Regions from separate parts of the Lysinibacillus sp. CD3-6 genome, predicted to be linked through region 3. Evidence: riboswitches for the same ligand, from Rfam matches in the RefSeq annotation. Region 3 holds a riboswitch; each other region holds the start of a gene.
What was found. A riboswitch is a leader RNA that binds a small molecule or an ion and turns the genes downstream of it on or off. The one in region 3 is predicted to bind thiamine pyrophosphate.

Region 1 (4,712 bases), 540 kb from region 3:
ACAGAAATTCAAGTGCTTATTAAAGAAAAAGTGCCGTCAAATGTGTCAATGACTACAACGCGTCGTATGATGTTAAAAGTTGCAGATAAAGTACGTGAAGAAATTAATGCACTTGCTATTGTCACAGGGGAAAGTCTTGGACAAGTAGCAAGTCAGACGCTTGAAAGCTTAACAGCTATTAACGCAGTTACGAATACACCAATTTTGCGTCCTCTTATATCGAGTGATAAATTAGACATTATTGAAATTGCGGAGAAAATCGGCACATATGAAACGTCAATTCAGCCATTTGAAGATTGTTGTACAATCTTCACGCCTGCTAGTCCGAAAACGAAACCAAAGCTTGAAAAAGTAGAGCATTATGAAAGCTTTTCTGATTTTGAAGACCTAATTGAGCGTGCTGTAAAAAACCGTGAAGTGTACATTTTCCCGAAAAAAGACCAGCCTACAGATAAATTTGCAGATTTATTATAAAAAAATTACGTGCGTAACAAATAAATTCGTTATTGTTTTTCGTTTATTTAAAAACGCCATTTAATAAGAAGGAAACCGTCTCAAAAACGTATTTGGGACGGTTTTTTTTAATATTTACTAGCTTATTTCCTTTAGAGTTACATTTTACCTTTAATTTTTTCGTATTAAAAAACAAATATCGCACATTCTATATTCACAAGGAGGTGAGACAGACATGACAAACAACAATGGTAGTTCAAACAAGCTTGCAGTACCTGGTGTACAACAAGCACTTGATCAAATGAAATACGAAATTGCACAAGAATTTGGTGTTCAATTAGGAGCTGATGCTTCAGCTCGTGCTAACGGTTCCGTTGGTGGTGAAATCACTAAACGTCTTGTACAAATGGCAGAATCTCAATTAAAAGGTATGCCAAAAAACCAATAATTGCAGAATAAGCAATTATTGAACTTAAAACCAGTGACCGTAAAAGGCACTGGTTTTAGTTTGTTTAAATTTAGTTTTTTTATGCCATGACTTCTTGTATACATACGTGCAACAATGCAAATTACAAAGACAATGATTTGAAGGTTGAAACTGTTTTTTGAATATCATTGCTTTCGCAAATAGCTGAAATAACCGCTACGCCATCTGCACCTGCTTTAAAAACAGCAAGTGCATTGTTGCAGTCTATGCCACCAATTGCGACGATCGGCAATTGCGGATACATGTTTCTTGCTTGTTGTAAAAACTCAGTTCCACTAGGTGGTTTTGCATCGCTTTTGGACGTCGTTGCATAAATAGGACCAATCCCTACATAATCCGCTCCATATGTTAAAGCAATTTGTAATTCAGTGGCTGTATGAACCGAAACACCAAGAATCATTTGTCCAATTTTTTGTCGCACTAGTGAGATGGGATGGTCGTCTTGACCAATGTGAAGGCCATCTGCCTTAAGCTTTAGAGCAAGGTCGATATCATCATTCACAATAAAGGGAACGTTGTATTTTCTGCATAGGTTTTGACATTGACGTGCAAATTGTTCATAGTGCTCATTCGTCAATGCTTGTTGTCCTTTTTCACGAAACTGAAACATCGTAATGCCTGCTTGCAATGCGGATTCAAGTATTTCTAAAGGTTGTCTATTTTTTACGTTCGCTGTGCCCATTATAAAATAAAGCTGTAAATCACTACGTTTCATGAATGGTTACCTCACAAGTATCGAGAAATTTTTTGTAAGCAAAATGATTTGTCGGCCCATTGCCATTGCCAATCAATAAATCATGGCTAATGGCTAGCTGAATAAACTTTTTCGCTTCAATAATCGCTTGTTTTAAAGGCATTTTCTGACCGATAAAAGCGGTTAATGCAGCAGAAAATGTACATCCCGTTCCATGTGTATTTTTCGTTGCGATTCGAGTAGATTGCATAGAAAATGTTTTACCATCATTGAAGAATACATAATCTGTTGCAAAGTTATCATCCTGTAGATGACCACCTTTAATAATGACACATTGAACACCTAGCTTTAATAATGACTGTGCAGCTTGTTGGATGTCTGATAAATTGTGTATTTTGCTTGCTGTAAGCGTCTCCGCTTCAGGGATGTTAGGTGTGACGATTGTAGCAAGCGGTAATAGAGCGTTTTTTAACGCCTCAACTGCTTCTTGCTGTAATAAGTTTTCGCCACCTTTGGCGATCATTACAGGATCAACGATAAGTGGAATATTTAAATTAGACATAGCTCCTGCAATAGTATGAATTATATCTGAGGAGAAAAGCATGCCTGTTTTTATTGCACTAATTGAAAAATCCTCAAGCAGTGAATGAAGTTGTTTATTTACAAAAGCTTGATCAATTGGAAGCACCCCGCTCACACCTAAAGTATTTTGTGCTGTTAAAGCGGTAATAACGGATGTCCCGAATACATTTAATTCTTGGAAAGTTTTTAAATCAGCTTGAATACCAGCTCCACCACCGCTATCTGAGCCAGCTATTGTCGTCACAATATGCATTATTTTTCACCGTCCTTCGATAAACGGTGAAGCTCATTTAAGACGGACACTGCGAAATCACCATTATATGGCGCACAAGAAGCGGCATGTTCAGCAACTTTTTTATAGCTCGTTAATGTATGGCACAACTGAGTAAATGGCTCATTACCTGCCATATAAGCTGCACAGCAAATAGCACTTAACAAACAACCCGTCCCTGTAACTTCTGTCATGCGAGCGTTTCCACCAATAATCCATTTAGATTGCTCACCATCAGTAATAAAATCTTTTTCACCAGTTACAATGACAATGCACTTATATTTTTTAGAAATCTCTTGTGCTTTATCTTCAACAGATATGGAGCCGCTGCCACTATCCACACCTTTTTGTTGCCAATGAACATTAGCAATCGCGGCAAGCTCACCGATATTGCAACGAATAACAGCAAAGTGAACCGCTTCTAATAATTGCTGTACCGTTTGTTTACGTAAAGTTGTTGCCCCAACACCAACAGGGTCCAAAATCACAGGTATACCTAGCGCGTTTGCTTTTTTACCAGCAAGGAACATCGATTGTTTTGTACGGGTAGTAAGCGTGCCAATATTAATTAATAAGGCTGATGCAATCGATACCATTTCTTCAACTTCGGTTGATTCATCGGCCATGACAGGTGAAGCACCAATTGCTAATAATCCATTTGCTTGGAAATTGGCAACTACATAATTGGTAATACAGTGAATCAATGGCTGTCTTTTACGAATAGTTTGAAAAATCATCGTAGTCCTCCTTTTTTGGATGGACGTAAGCATGCAAAAAAGCTCTTTTTCGTGCGAAGTGTACACGTAAAAAGAGCTTATCATCAGTAATAAGATGTGTGTTGCTCCCTACGTCAGTATTAACTAACAGGTTCAAAGGGTCAGGTTTTACCTTCTCAACTCGTTATGAGTCCCCCTGCAATCATGAATTTTTTAGTTGTCCAAAATGTAACATACCTATTCTCAGTATTCAATAGCATTTTATCATTATCTGGAAAGCAGTGACTGATGCCATATAATAAACCATGATAATTGTCATGACTTTGTGAAAATAAGGTCCATCCATTGAAAATCATAAAAAATGAGTTTTATAATAAACCTAGCAATAAGGAGGCAGTTATTATGAAAAGACAGGATTTAATCGCACCAGAATGGTATAACATTGTTGAGGAGATTGAGAAGTATGCTCAGGACCCTTCTAAAAAAGCATTAATTGTTTATAACAATCATGAAGAAATTCAACATATTACATATGCAAATTTACTTGAAAAAGCAAATCAGGCGGCCCATGTATTTACTTCGCAAGGACTAACAAAAGGTGATGTGCTTTTAGTAATGGTTCCAAGATCTGTTGAGGCATATATCGTATACATAGCAGCATTGAAAGCGGGCTTAACGATTATTCCAAGCTCAGAAATGTTGCGCACAAAGGATATTGAATACCGCATTACACATGCAAATGCCAAAGGAATAATTGCTTACGAGCCATATATTGAGCAATTTGATGAAGTAAATAATCTAAAGGGTATTTTGCAATATGTAATTGGTCATGCGCATGCCCCATGGCAACCGTTGCTTGAAAAAATGGAGGAGCATCCTACAAACTATACGAATCCTACACCAACAAAAAGTACAGACACTGCTTTTTTAGCCTATACAAGTGGAACAACGGGCAATCCTAAAGCAGCTGTTCATACGCATAGCTGGGGTTATGCTCATTTACGGACAACAGCACCAAATTGGTTAGGTGTACAGGAAAATGATATAGTATGGGCTACTGCGGCACCTGGATGGCAAAAATGGATTTGGAGTCCGTTCCTTGCAACTTTAGGCAGTGGTGCAACAGCCTTTGTCTATAAAGGCAAATTCGATGCATCAACTTATTTGTCGTTGCTTGAAAAATTTAAAGTAAATGTATTATGTTGTACACCGACAGAGTATCGATTTATGGCAGCACTCAATAATTTACAGGATTATAATTTAAGCGAAATCCGCCAAGCAGTATCAGCGGGAGAACCATTGAATAGTGAAGTTGTAAAAGTGTTCATAGAAACATTTGATATCCAGGTTCGAGATGGCTACGGTCAAACTGAAAATACATTACTTGTAGGGACAATGGTTGGCATGGAAGCGCGCGTCGGGTCAATGGGGAAACCGACACCAGGAAATACAGTAGAAATAATCGACGACCTTGGAAATCCTGTGTCTGAAGGTGTAGTTGGGGATATT
Region 2 (4,712 bases), 1.8 Mb from region 3:
TAATAATCAAAATAATAAAGAAGTCGAATTTACAGCCATTGAAAAGAAATTATTCTTTTACCTCTATGAAAACGCAGATTTTATTTTATCTAAAGAACAATTTATTGATTACCTTTGGCAGCTAGAAGATCGTAATCCCAATTTAATTAATGTGTATATTAAAAAGCTCCGCAACAAGATTGCCGATACAGATGGTGTGATTATTCAAAATGTATATGGAGAAGGGTATCGTATGAATACCCGTGTCAAACAATGAAACTAAAAAAGAAATATCAACTATTGCTATTATCGGTTATATTCAGTGTTCCTTTTTCTATTGTAGTGATTAATGTAATCGTAACCGTCATATATAATTATTTTTCAAATGATACAGAAACCCAGTTTTTCGAGTCAAAAGCCTATCCAATAATGCTAGGTTTATTTATCGTCAGCTTTTTTATTTTGGCATTATTATTTTCCAAATCCATTAATTCATTAATTAAACGAATAAATGAATTAAAGCAAACCATTATGGAGTTGGCGAGTAATGACAAGAAGAGACTTCAAAAGATCTCTTACTCTAGAAATGATGAATTAGGGGATTTAACCAATGCAGTAAACCTTCTCATTGACAGGACGATATCGAAGGAAATTGAAATAATGCAACAAGAGCAAATGAAACTAGAACTTTTAACGCAGTTGCGCCATGATATTAATACGCCTTTGACAGCTATGCGCTTACAACTTTACACAATCGAAAATGATTTTTCACAACATCAGGATATTTTCAATTCTCTAAACGAACAAATAAACTATATTTCAAAATTATCCAATGAATATGACTTTGAGCGCTTATCTCGTGTTGATAATTCCTATATCATCATGGAAAAAGTAGACGTTCCAAAACTTATCAATACCATCATTTTAAAGTGGAATTTTTTATATAAAGTCAATCAAATCTCGATTGTGTTAAACGATTCCACAACGAAATTCCTTTGGAAGAGTAATGAAATTTGGTTGCACAGATTATTTGATAATATCTTCCAAAATATTTTGCGTCATGCAGCATGCGATACATTGGAAATCACTTTGCAAAAAAACTTAATTATATTTAAAGATAATGGGGTTGGGTTTAATGTGGAGGAAAAGGGCACTGGCCTAAGAATCATCGAAGATATTTGCCGAATGCTTGAACTACAGAGTACAATCCAATCTAACGAAAAAGGTACTCAAGTTACCATAAGTTATGCGCAACATTCAAACTTTTTGTAATGGCAACTCCAGAAAATTGAAAGCTTCCCAAAATTGTATTTGAGATCAACTTTATGTTTAACGTGGTAAATGCATAAATCATATAAAAATTGGGGGAGAGTACATGGATTCGGGTGCTTTTGTTTACACATTTTTCGATTGTTTTTTCGGAAGTGATATTTGTCCCAAAATATTATACTGCATAGCCTGCTACTTCAAACTCCATGCATAAAACCTTTTCTATTTGCAAAAGTCATGTCGCAGATTACTAGTATAGTCCAGTAAAAGCTCATTTTTTTCAATTACGAAAATTACTAGCTTGTCATTTTACGATACATATGGGTATAATAATCAACGAAAAGTTCATAAGTTAAGAATGTAGGGGGGCTGGAAGTTGCCAGCTGAGATTGCGTCCGTTTAGATGCTGACCCTTTGAACCTGATTTGGCTCGTACCAGCGTAGGGAACATCTATTCAAAAATAATCATTTACTATTTTTTGATACCGTTTGCAAACGTCTGGGATAACTCCCAGGCGTTTTTTGTTTAGGATTCATTATTCCACCTACAACTAGGAGTAATCAATCATAAGCACTGCAAATGGCCTTAGAATACCTTTTTTTCTGGTGTAAACATTCAATCATGAACACTTTCAAACTACTAGACTTGGAGGACACAGCATGAAAAAGTGGTTTTTCGTTCTTATTGCTGCATTAGTAACATTAGTTGGTTGTAGCGAAAAAGAGGACAAAGAAGAAACAAACTCATTAAAAAAGGTATCCGTTGTACTAGACTGGACACCTAATACAAATCATACAGGACTGTATGTGGCGAAAAAGCTGGGCTACTTTGAGGAGCAAGGCTTAGACGTGGACATTATTTTACCTGGTGATGCTGGTGCTGATCAGCTAGTTGCATCAGGCAAAGCACAGTTTGGCGTAAGCTATCAGGAAGGTATTACACAAGCACGTGTACAGGGTGTACCACTTGTATCAATTGCTGCAATTATTCAGCATAATACATCTGGCTTTGCTTCGATTGCTTCAAAGGGCATTACATCTCCTAAGGACTATGAAGGAAAAACGTATGGTGGCTGGGGAAGCCCAATAGAACAAGCTGTTTTACAATCACTTATGCAAAAAGAACAGGCGGAAATCAAAAAATTAGATATTGTTAATGCAGGAGATTTAGACTTTTTCACCATGATGCAAAAGGATATTGATTTTGCCTGGATCTATTATGCGTGGACAGGGATTGAGGCGGAGCTACGTGGGGAAACATTAAACATGCAGTATTTAACAGACTATAGTGAGCAACTTGATTATTATACACCTGTTTTAGCTACGAATGAAAAGATGATTAAGGATAATCCTGATGTGGTAAAGGCATTTGTAGCTGCAACGACAAAAGGCTATGAGTATGCCATTGAGCATTCTAGTGAAGCGGCTGATATTTTACTTGAAGCGGTACCTGACTTAGATAAAGCACTTGTGCATAAAAGTCAAGAATGGCTAGCAAATAAATATCAAGATGATGCAGCGCAATGGGGCGAACAAAAATTAGCAGTTTGGGAAAACTATGCGGAATGGATGACGAAAAACAACGTCTTAGAAGGAAAATTTGATGCAGAGCAAGCATTTACAAATGATTTCTTACCAACGAAAGGAGCAAACTAATGGCTAATTCATTAATCAGTGTACAAATTATACCGAAAACAGAAAAATATGAGGATGTCATCCCTTTCGTGGATGCGGCAATTGCAATTATCGATGCTGCAGGTGTGCGCTATGAGGTGCAGCCACTAGAAACGACTATGGAGGGCGAACTGTCTACCTTACTCCAAATTATTGAACAGATGAATCAAAAAATGATTGACTTAGGTGCTATTAATGTAATTACACAAGTAAAAATTTTATATCAGCCAACTGGCATTACAATGGGGACGTTGACGGAGAAATATCGAGGATGAAACAAGTAGTAACGAAAGGAAGGTCGATTATTTTTATCGCCTTCTTATTAGTCATCTGGGAAGTCATTATTCGTTTTGCTGAAATCCCACATTGGCTATTGCCAGCGCCGAGTGCCATTGTTATGGAGGGTATGCACTCTTACCAAACGTTTCTTCCCCATGTTTTCGCTACTATACAGCTTGCTGTGATAGGTCTTGCTATTGGTGTGCTTTGTGGCTTGAGTGTTGCGGTGTTATTACATCGCTCAAATACAATGCGGGCATTCTTATATCCGATTTTAATAGTTTCGCAAAATGTGCCAGTGCTCGTTTTAGCGCCATTATTAATTATTTGGTTTGGCTTTGGGCTGTTACCAAAGCTAATTATTATTTGTCTCGTTTGCTTTTTTCCAATCGTTATTGCGGCAATGGATGGCTTTCGTCAAACGTCACCAGAGCTTAAGCATTATTTTGCGATGATTGGTGCTACAAAACGTCAAACGTTTTGGAAATTAGAATGGCCATTTGCCTATCCATCTATATTTTCAGGTATTAAGATTGCAGCGACATATAGTGTGATGGGGGCTGTCATCGCGGAATGGCTTGGTGCGAAAAAGGGGATTGGTGTTTATATGACACTTGCTCAATCATCGTTTCGAACGGATCGTGTATTTGTAGCGATATTTGCGATAGTTTTGTTAAGTTTATTGTTATTTAGTGTTATACGTTTCGTCGAAAAGATTACTGTAAAGGGGAGAGGATTACATGCTGGACATTCAAGACATTTCTAAATCCTTTGGCGCGCTTGAAGTAGTGAAAAACCTATCCTTTACGGTAAGGGAGGGCGAATTTGTAGCGATCATTGGTCCTTCAGGTAGTGGGAAAAGTACGCTTTTTCAATTAATAGGCGGTATATCACCCTTAAATCAAGGAGCTATTTTGTTAAATGGAGAAAACATTCAGCAAAAACCAGGCACCATCGGCTACATGCCACAGCAACCTAGCTTATTACCTTGGCGGACAATTTTGGAAAATGTCACGATTGTCGAAGAATTACATCATCGACCTAATATAGAGATTGCAAGAAAGTGGTTAGAAAAGGTTGGCCTAGCTTCTTTTGAAAATGCATATCCCCATGCTTTATCGGGAGGCATGCAGCAGCGTGTATCCTTTCTGCGAGCAATCGTCAGTGAGAAACCGATATTATGCCTAGATGAGCCGTTCTCAGCTCTAGACGAGTTTACAAGACTAGAAATGCAAGCATGGTTGTTATCGATTTGGGAGGAACATAAAAAATCTATTTTGTTCGTTACACATAGTATTGAAGAAGCGTTATTTTTAGCTGATCGGATAATCGTATTAACAAAACGTCCAGCTACGATCAAGGAGGAAATCATTGTTCCGTTTGCACGACCACGCTCTGAAGAAATTCGCCATTGTGTACAATTTACTCAATTAAAACAACAACTTTTCCATTACTTAAAAGAAGAAAAGGACGATGCGTATGTTGATTGATGCACATATCCATTTAGATCA
Region 3 (4,712 bases):
GAACGCGATTCAGCAAAATTTACAGGCGACTAAGGAAGCAACAAATAAGGCTTCTATGACAGAAGAACTTGCAAAAACAGCCTATGAGGAATTGCTAAATAAACTGAATGAAAAGCGTGAACAGTTTTTAGTAAGCATGAAAGATGTGGGGTTTGCAGCCTATGAAGAATACGCTGCTGCAAAGCGAAGTGATAGTGAAATCGAAGACTTACGGAAAGCATGTCGTGATTATGCCTTACAATCACATTCCTTACAGCAACAAATTGCAGATGGAGCAAAGCATCTTGAAGGAAAAGAAAAGCAAAATCTAGAGGAATTAGAGGAAAAGCTTGAGATGCTCCGTGCCACATATGAGGAAGCATTTAAAACTTTGCAACAGACGCAAAGCTATGCAAAGGCATGTGCTGATTTTATTGTTAAAGTAGAGGATACTGCAAAGGAAATACGTGTACTTGAACAAGAGGCAGGACGTGTAAAAGAGCTTTACACAGTGTTGAATGGCCAAAATCCGAAAAAACTTTCCTTTGAGCGATATATTCAAATTAATTATTTAGATAAAATCACTGCAGCAGCAAATATCCGATTATTCCACTTATCCAATGGACAGTTTGAATTGCGCCGTTCAGATCGATTAGAGAAGCATGCGAAGCAAAGTGGACTTGGCTTGGATGTCTATGATGCGTACACAGACCAATTAAGAGATGTTAAAACATTATCAGGTGGGGAGAAGTTTAATGCATCATTAAGTCTTGCATTAGGTATGGCGGATGTAATTCAAAGCTTCCAAGGTAATATTCGTATCGAAACAATGTTTATCGACGAGGGCTTCGGTTCATTAGATGAGGAAGCGTTAAATAAAGCAATTGACACGCTAATTGATTTACAAGACTCTGGAAGAATGATTGGCGTTATTTCACATGTAGCTGAGTTGAAAGCTGCAATGCCTGCAGTATTACACGTCGAAAAAACGTTGAGCGGACATAGCACAACCCATTTTGAAGTAAAATAAGTGCCAGGCACTCAAACATAGTAAAAACCCACGAAGACTCCTGCGGCTTACATTGTGCCTACTGGAAAGCGATGTGGGTTTTTACGTTATAGGAGCCCATTGGCTATTATTTTTTGTGTGTCGTTACGTTAGGTGTTGTTCCTTTTTTTGCTGCGACCACTTTTTTGACAATCGGAATAACGATGGGCGCTAATTTTATTGCAGTTTTAACTACCTTCGATACTTTCATGAATACGACAGCTCCTTAATACTAAAAATTTTTAACGAATAACTCGTACAGCTTGAACAATATTCCAAATGACAATGCCTAATGAAACTAGTAAATAAATGCCAAAAGATACAAACCATATGATAATAAATGTATTCCCATTAGAAGAAGGATCAAACGTGTTCAATGATATTGTAGAAAATACAAAGACGATAAAGAAAATGATACCGAAGATAAATGGTATTAAGTGAGATATAAGTGCTCTAATGGAATGTCTCTTGACATCACTATCTTTTGATACAAAATAAACGATTACTGGAACGATAAATGGTGCAAAAAAAATACTGAGATAACTAAAGGCAGATAAAATTTTTTGATTCTCCATAGTAGTCCCTCCTTTTAAATTATTTACGCATAGAAAACGCGAAAGTTTCAAAAAAATTAATGTGGAAAAGGTTGTAATTGCATAAGGGTTTACGTACAATGAGGATGTTCAACAAAATAATAAGATGTAACGACCACAAGGGGAGCTGATGATGTCAGCTGAGACTGGGCACGTAATGCCTTTACTCTTCGAACCTGTAAGTTAACGCTTGCGTAGGGATGTGGATAGAAACCGACACTTTTACGATGTGAGGCTCTGTCCTGGCATCGTTTTTTTATGCCAGTTGACATGCATATCAAAAAGATTTCTATTCCTGCTCTTGTATCCTACATCGGAACAAAGGAGAGAATAATAAAATGGACAAAAAAAGATTACTCATGTTGATGGAAATTGCAATTTTTGCAGCGCTAGGACTTGTACTCGATCAAGTTTCTTTTAAAGTATGGGCGCAAGGTGGCTCCGTAAGCCTAGTAATGATACCGATCATCTTAATGGCATTACGTTGGGGGCTCTTAGCTGGACTAACAACAGGTTTACTAATTGGAGTTATGCAAACGATGTTTGGCGCTTATATTGTGCATTGGCTACAAGGCTTACTAGATTACGGTGTAGCATTTACGGTCGTTGGTTTAGCGGCAGTAGTACGTGGACCTATATTTAAAGCGACAGCCGCTTTGAACAAAAAGAAAATGGCCCTTTACATTGTAATCGGTACAGTATTAGCAGGTTTCCTACGTTATTTAGCCCATACAATTGCAGGGGCTGTATTTTTTGCAGAATATGCAGGCGAGCAAAACGCATGGATTTATTCAATCATATACAATGGAACATACATGCTTCCAGCAACAATATTAACAGCGATCGTTGGTGTGATATTATTTACAGCTGCACCCCAATTAATGCAACGAAAATCATAAACACGATAAGACTGTCCCAAAAGTGAAAATAGTATGCTAAGTGTAACTTAGTGTGCTATTTTTTTTTATATTTCAAGACAATTGGGTCGCTGTTGTTAGTACCAGAACTTCTAAAAGGGTCTGTTTTTTACTTGTCTGGTACTTATGAAATAATGTTAGCATAGAATAATTAAAGCGTTTGGCGTTATGGACATATAAAGTTATGTTATATTAATGAATAGATATTAGATGAAAGGGACGTTATAAATGATTGTAAAAACGCAAGAAGAAATTGAAGCCTTTAAAAAAATTGGTCGCATTTGTGCAGAAATTCGTGAGGCAATGAAAGTAGCTACAAAACCTGGTGTGACAACACTTGAATTAGATGAAATTGCAGGCCGTATGTTTGCTGAAGCAGGAGCTATTTCTGGTCCTAAAGGTGAATATGATTTCCCAGGATACACATGTATTAGTGTGAATGAGGAAGTTGCCCATGGTATTCCAGGACAACGAGTTATTAAAGAAGGGGATATTGTCAATATTGACGTATCAGGTTCTCTAAATGGCTATTTTGCAGATACAGGTATTTCATTTGTAGTAGGTGAAGGGTACGAAGATAAGGAAAAACTTTGCCGCGTAGCAAAAAGTGCCTTTGACCGCGCTATGACAAAAGTAAAAGCTGGTTCTAAATTAAACCAAATTGGGAAAGCTGTAGAGCGTGAAGCTTATGCAAACGATTTAACTGTCATTATGAATTTAACAGGTCATGGTTTAGGGCGTTCATTGCATGATGAGCCAAACCATATTTTAAATTATTACGATGCTTGGGATTCAACAATTATGAAAGAAGGAATGGTGCTAGCTGTTGAGCCGTTTATATCAGCGAAGGCAGAACATATTGTTGAAGCTGGTGATGGCTGGACATTCGTTACACCTGACAAATCATTAGTTGCCCAAATTGAGCATTCTATTATTGTTACAAAAGACAAACCAATCATTTTAACTTCGTTAGATGAAGCATAAAATAAAGGCTAGATGAAAAAGCAGTTTACCGATTTATTTTCGGTAAGCTGCTTTTTTTTTAACAAATAGGATACCAACAATTAGGACACCACATAAAAATAATGCCGCTGTCGTCACAAGTAATTCATCAAGATGATTATGGAGCGCAATACCAATAAATGCCCAAATAAACACGCTAGGATAGACAATGTCGTAATAATGGTAACGAATATGTAAGGCGATAGCTACACTGATTGACAGTAAAATAACTGCCCAAAGTGGGTTGCTAAGTCCAAAACCATGCCATCCATAAGATGTTAATGTAAAACTTGCATTTGTCATCATGATAAATGTAGACCAGGCAAAATAAAGTGATATGGGTAGTCGGCCAGATAAAGTATTATTTGTATACGGATAAGTACTATAAAGTAAAAATAAGTACAATACTAATATGACAGAGCAGCAAATAAAGACTATGAATAATTCATAATGCCAAAATAAAATAGAGAGCGCCTGTAATATGCAAACATTGCTAAAGAGAACAGTCTGTTTAATAGATGTCTTTTGAAAATTCATAACTAACCAATAAGCAAGTAAAATGTAAATTAATATCCATATCATATAACTAATATTAATAGGTGCAAACATTACGGGAAAACGATTTGAGATTTCTAACGAAGATTGACCATTTATTTTTATAAAATAGGATGAAAAGGTTAGGATGAGTGAGACAATAAAGGTTATTGTCATTAAAATAATCTTAGGCAAGGCTTCCTCTCCCTTCGTGTTAAATTGTATAGGGAAAAGACAAATAAGTATATGACTGTCACATAATATCTATTTCATTATAGCGGAAAACCCTTACAATGTATCAATGAATTTGCTTTAAAAAAACTACAATTTACCATTTGAATATGCATCCAAATATTTCTTTAGTACAATAGAAATAACCAATTTGAAGGAGTGAAATTTTTATGGCCCAAAATCTTAAAAATCTTGACCTATCGATTGAACTAGACAAAAAACTGTATAAAAAGAAATTAAAAGTACTTCAATATGAAATGTTAAATGCACAGCAATTTTTACTAAACAATAAAATCGGACTTATTCTAGTATTTGAAGGAATGGATGCAGCGGGTAAGGGTGGTGCTATTAAACGTCTGATTGAACGTGTAGACCCAAGAGGTTATATAGTCCATCCAATTTCAGCTC

Region 1: linked by a shared signal. The riboswitch ahead of thiM (hydroxyethylthiazole kinase) and the one ahead of thiT (energy-coupled thiamine transporter ThiT) in region 3 are both predicted to bind thiamine pyrophosphate.
Region 2: linked by a shared signal. The riboswitch ahead of FH508_RS11405 (ABC transporter substrate-binding protein) and the one ahead of thiT (energy-coupled thiamine transporter ThiT) in region 3 are both predicted to bind thiamine pyrophosphate.

Annotation. Positions count from the first base shown of each region.
Region 1 covers NZ_CP085880.1:3,626,387-3,631,098, reverse strand. The annotation lists gene thiI (tRNA uracil 4-sulfurtransferase ThiI) at 1-474, shown strand, start outside; gene FH508_RS18060 (alpha/beta-type small acid-soluble spore protein) at 689-901, shown strand; gene thiE (thiamine phosphate synthase) at 1,023-1,655, opposite strand; gene thiD (bifunctional hydroxymethylpyrimidine kinase/phosphomethylpyrimidine kinase) at 1,645-2,469, opposite strand; gene thiM (hydroxyethylthiazole kinase) at 2,469-3,224, opposite strand; TPP riboswitch at 3,313-3,411, opposite strand; gene mbcS (acyl-CoA synthetase MbcS) at 3,606-4,712, shown strand, end outside.
Region 2 covers NZ_CP085880.1:2,351,575-2,356,286, forward strand. The annotation lists gene FH508_RS11395 (response regulator transcription factor) at 1-256, shown strand, start outside; gene FH508_RS11400 (sensor histidine kinase) at 253-1,251, shown strand; TPP riboswitch at 1,601-1,712, shown strand; gene FH508_RS11405 (ABC transporter substrate-binding protein) at 1,909-2,904, shown strand; gene FH508_RS11410 (thiamine-binding protein) at 2,904-3,197, shown strand; gene FH508_RS11415 (ABC transporter permease) at 3,194-3,967, shown strand; gene FH508_RS11420 (ABC transporter ATP-binding protein) at 3,942-4,691, shown strand; gene FH508_RS11425 (TatD family hydrolase) at 4,681-4,712, shown strand, end outside.
Region 3 covers NZ_CP085880.1:4,161,657-4,166,368, reverse strand. The annotation lists gene FH508_RS20735 (AAA family ATPase) at 1-1,009, shown strand, start outside; gene FH508_RS23995 (hypothetical protein) at 1,116-1,238, opposite strand; gene FH508_RS20730 (magnetosome magnetite crystal formation protein family) at 1,270-1,602, opposite strand; TPP riboswitch at 1,731-1,838, shown strand; gene thiT (energy-coupled thiamine transporter ThiT) at 1,959-2,519, shown strand; gene map (type I methionyl aminopeptidase) at 2,766-3,521, shown strand; gene FH508_RS20715 (hypothetical protein) at 3,555-4,268, opposite strand; gene FH508_RS20710 (polyphosphate kinase 2 family protein) at 4,475-4,712, shown strand, end outside.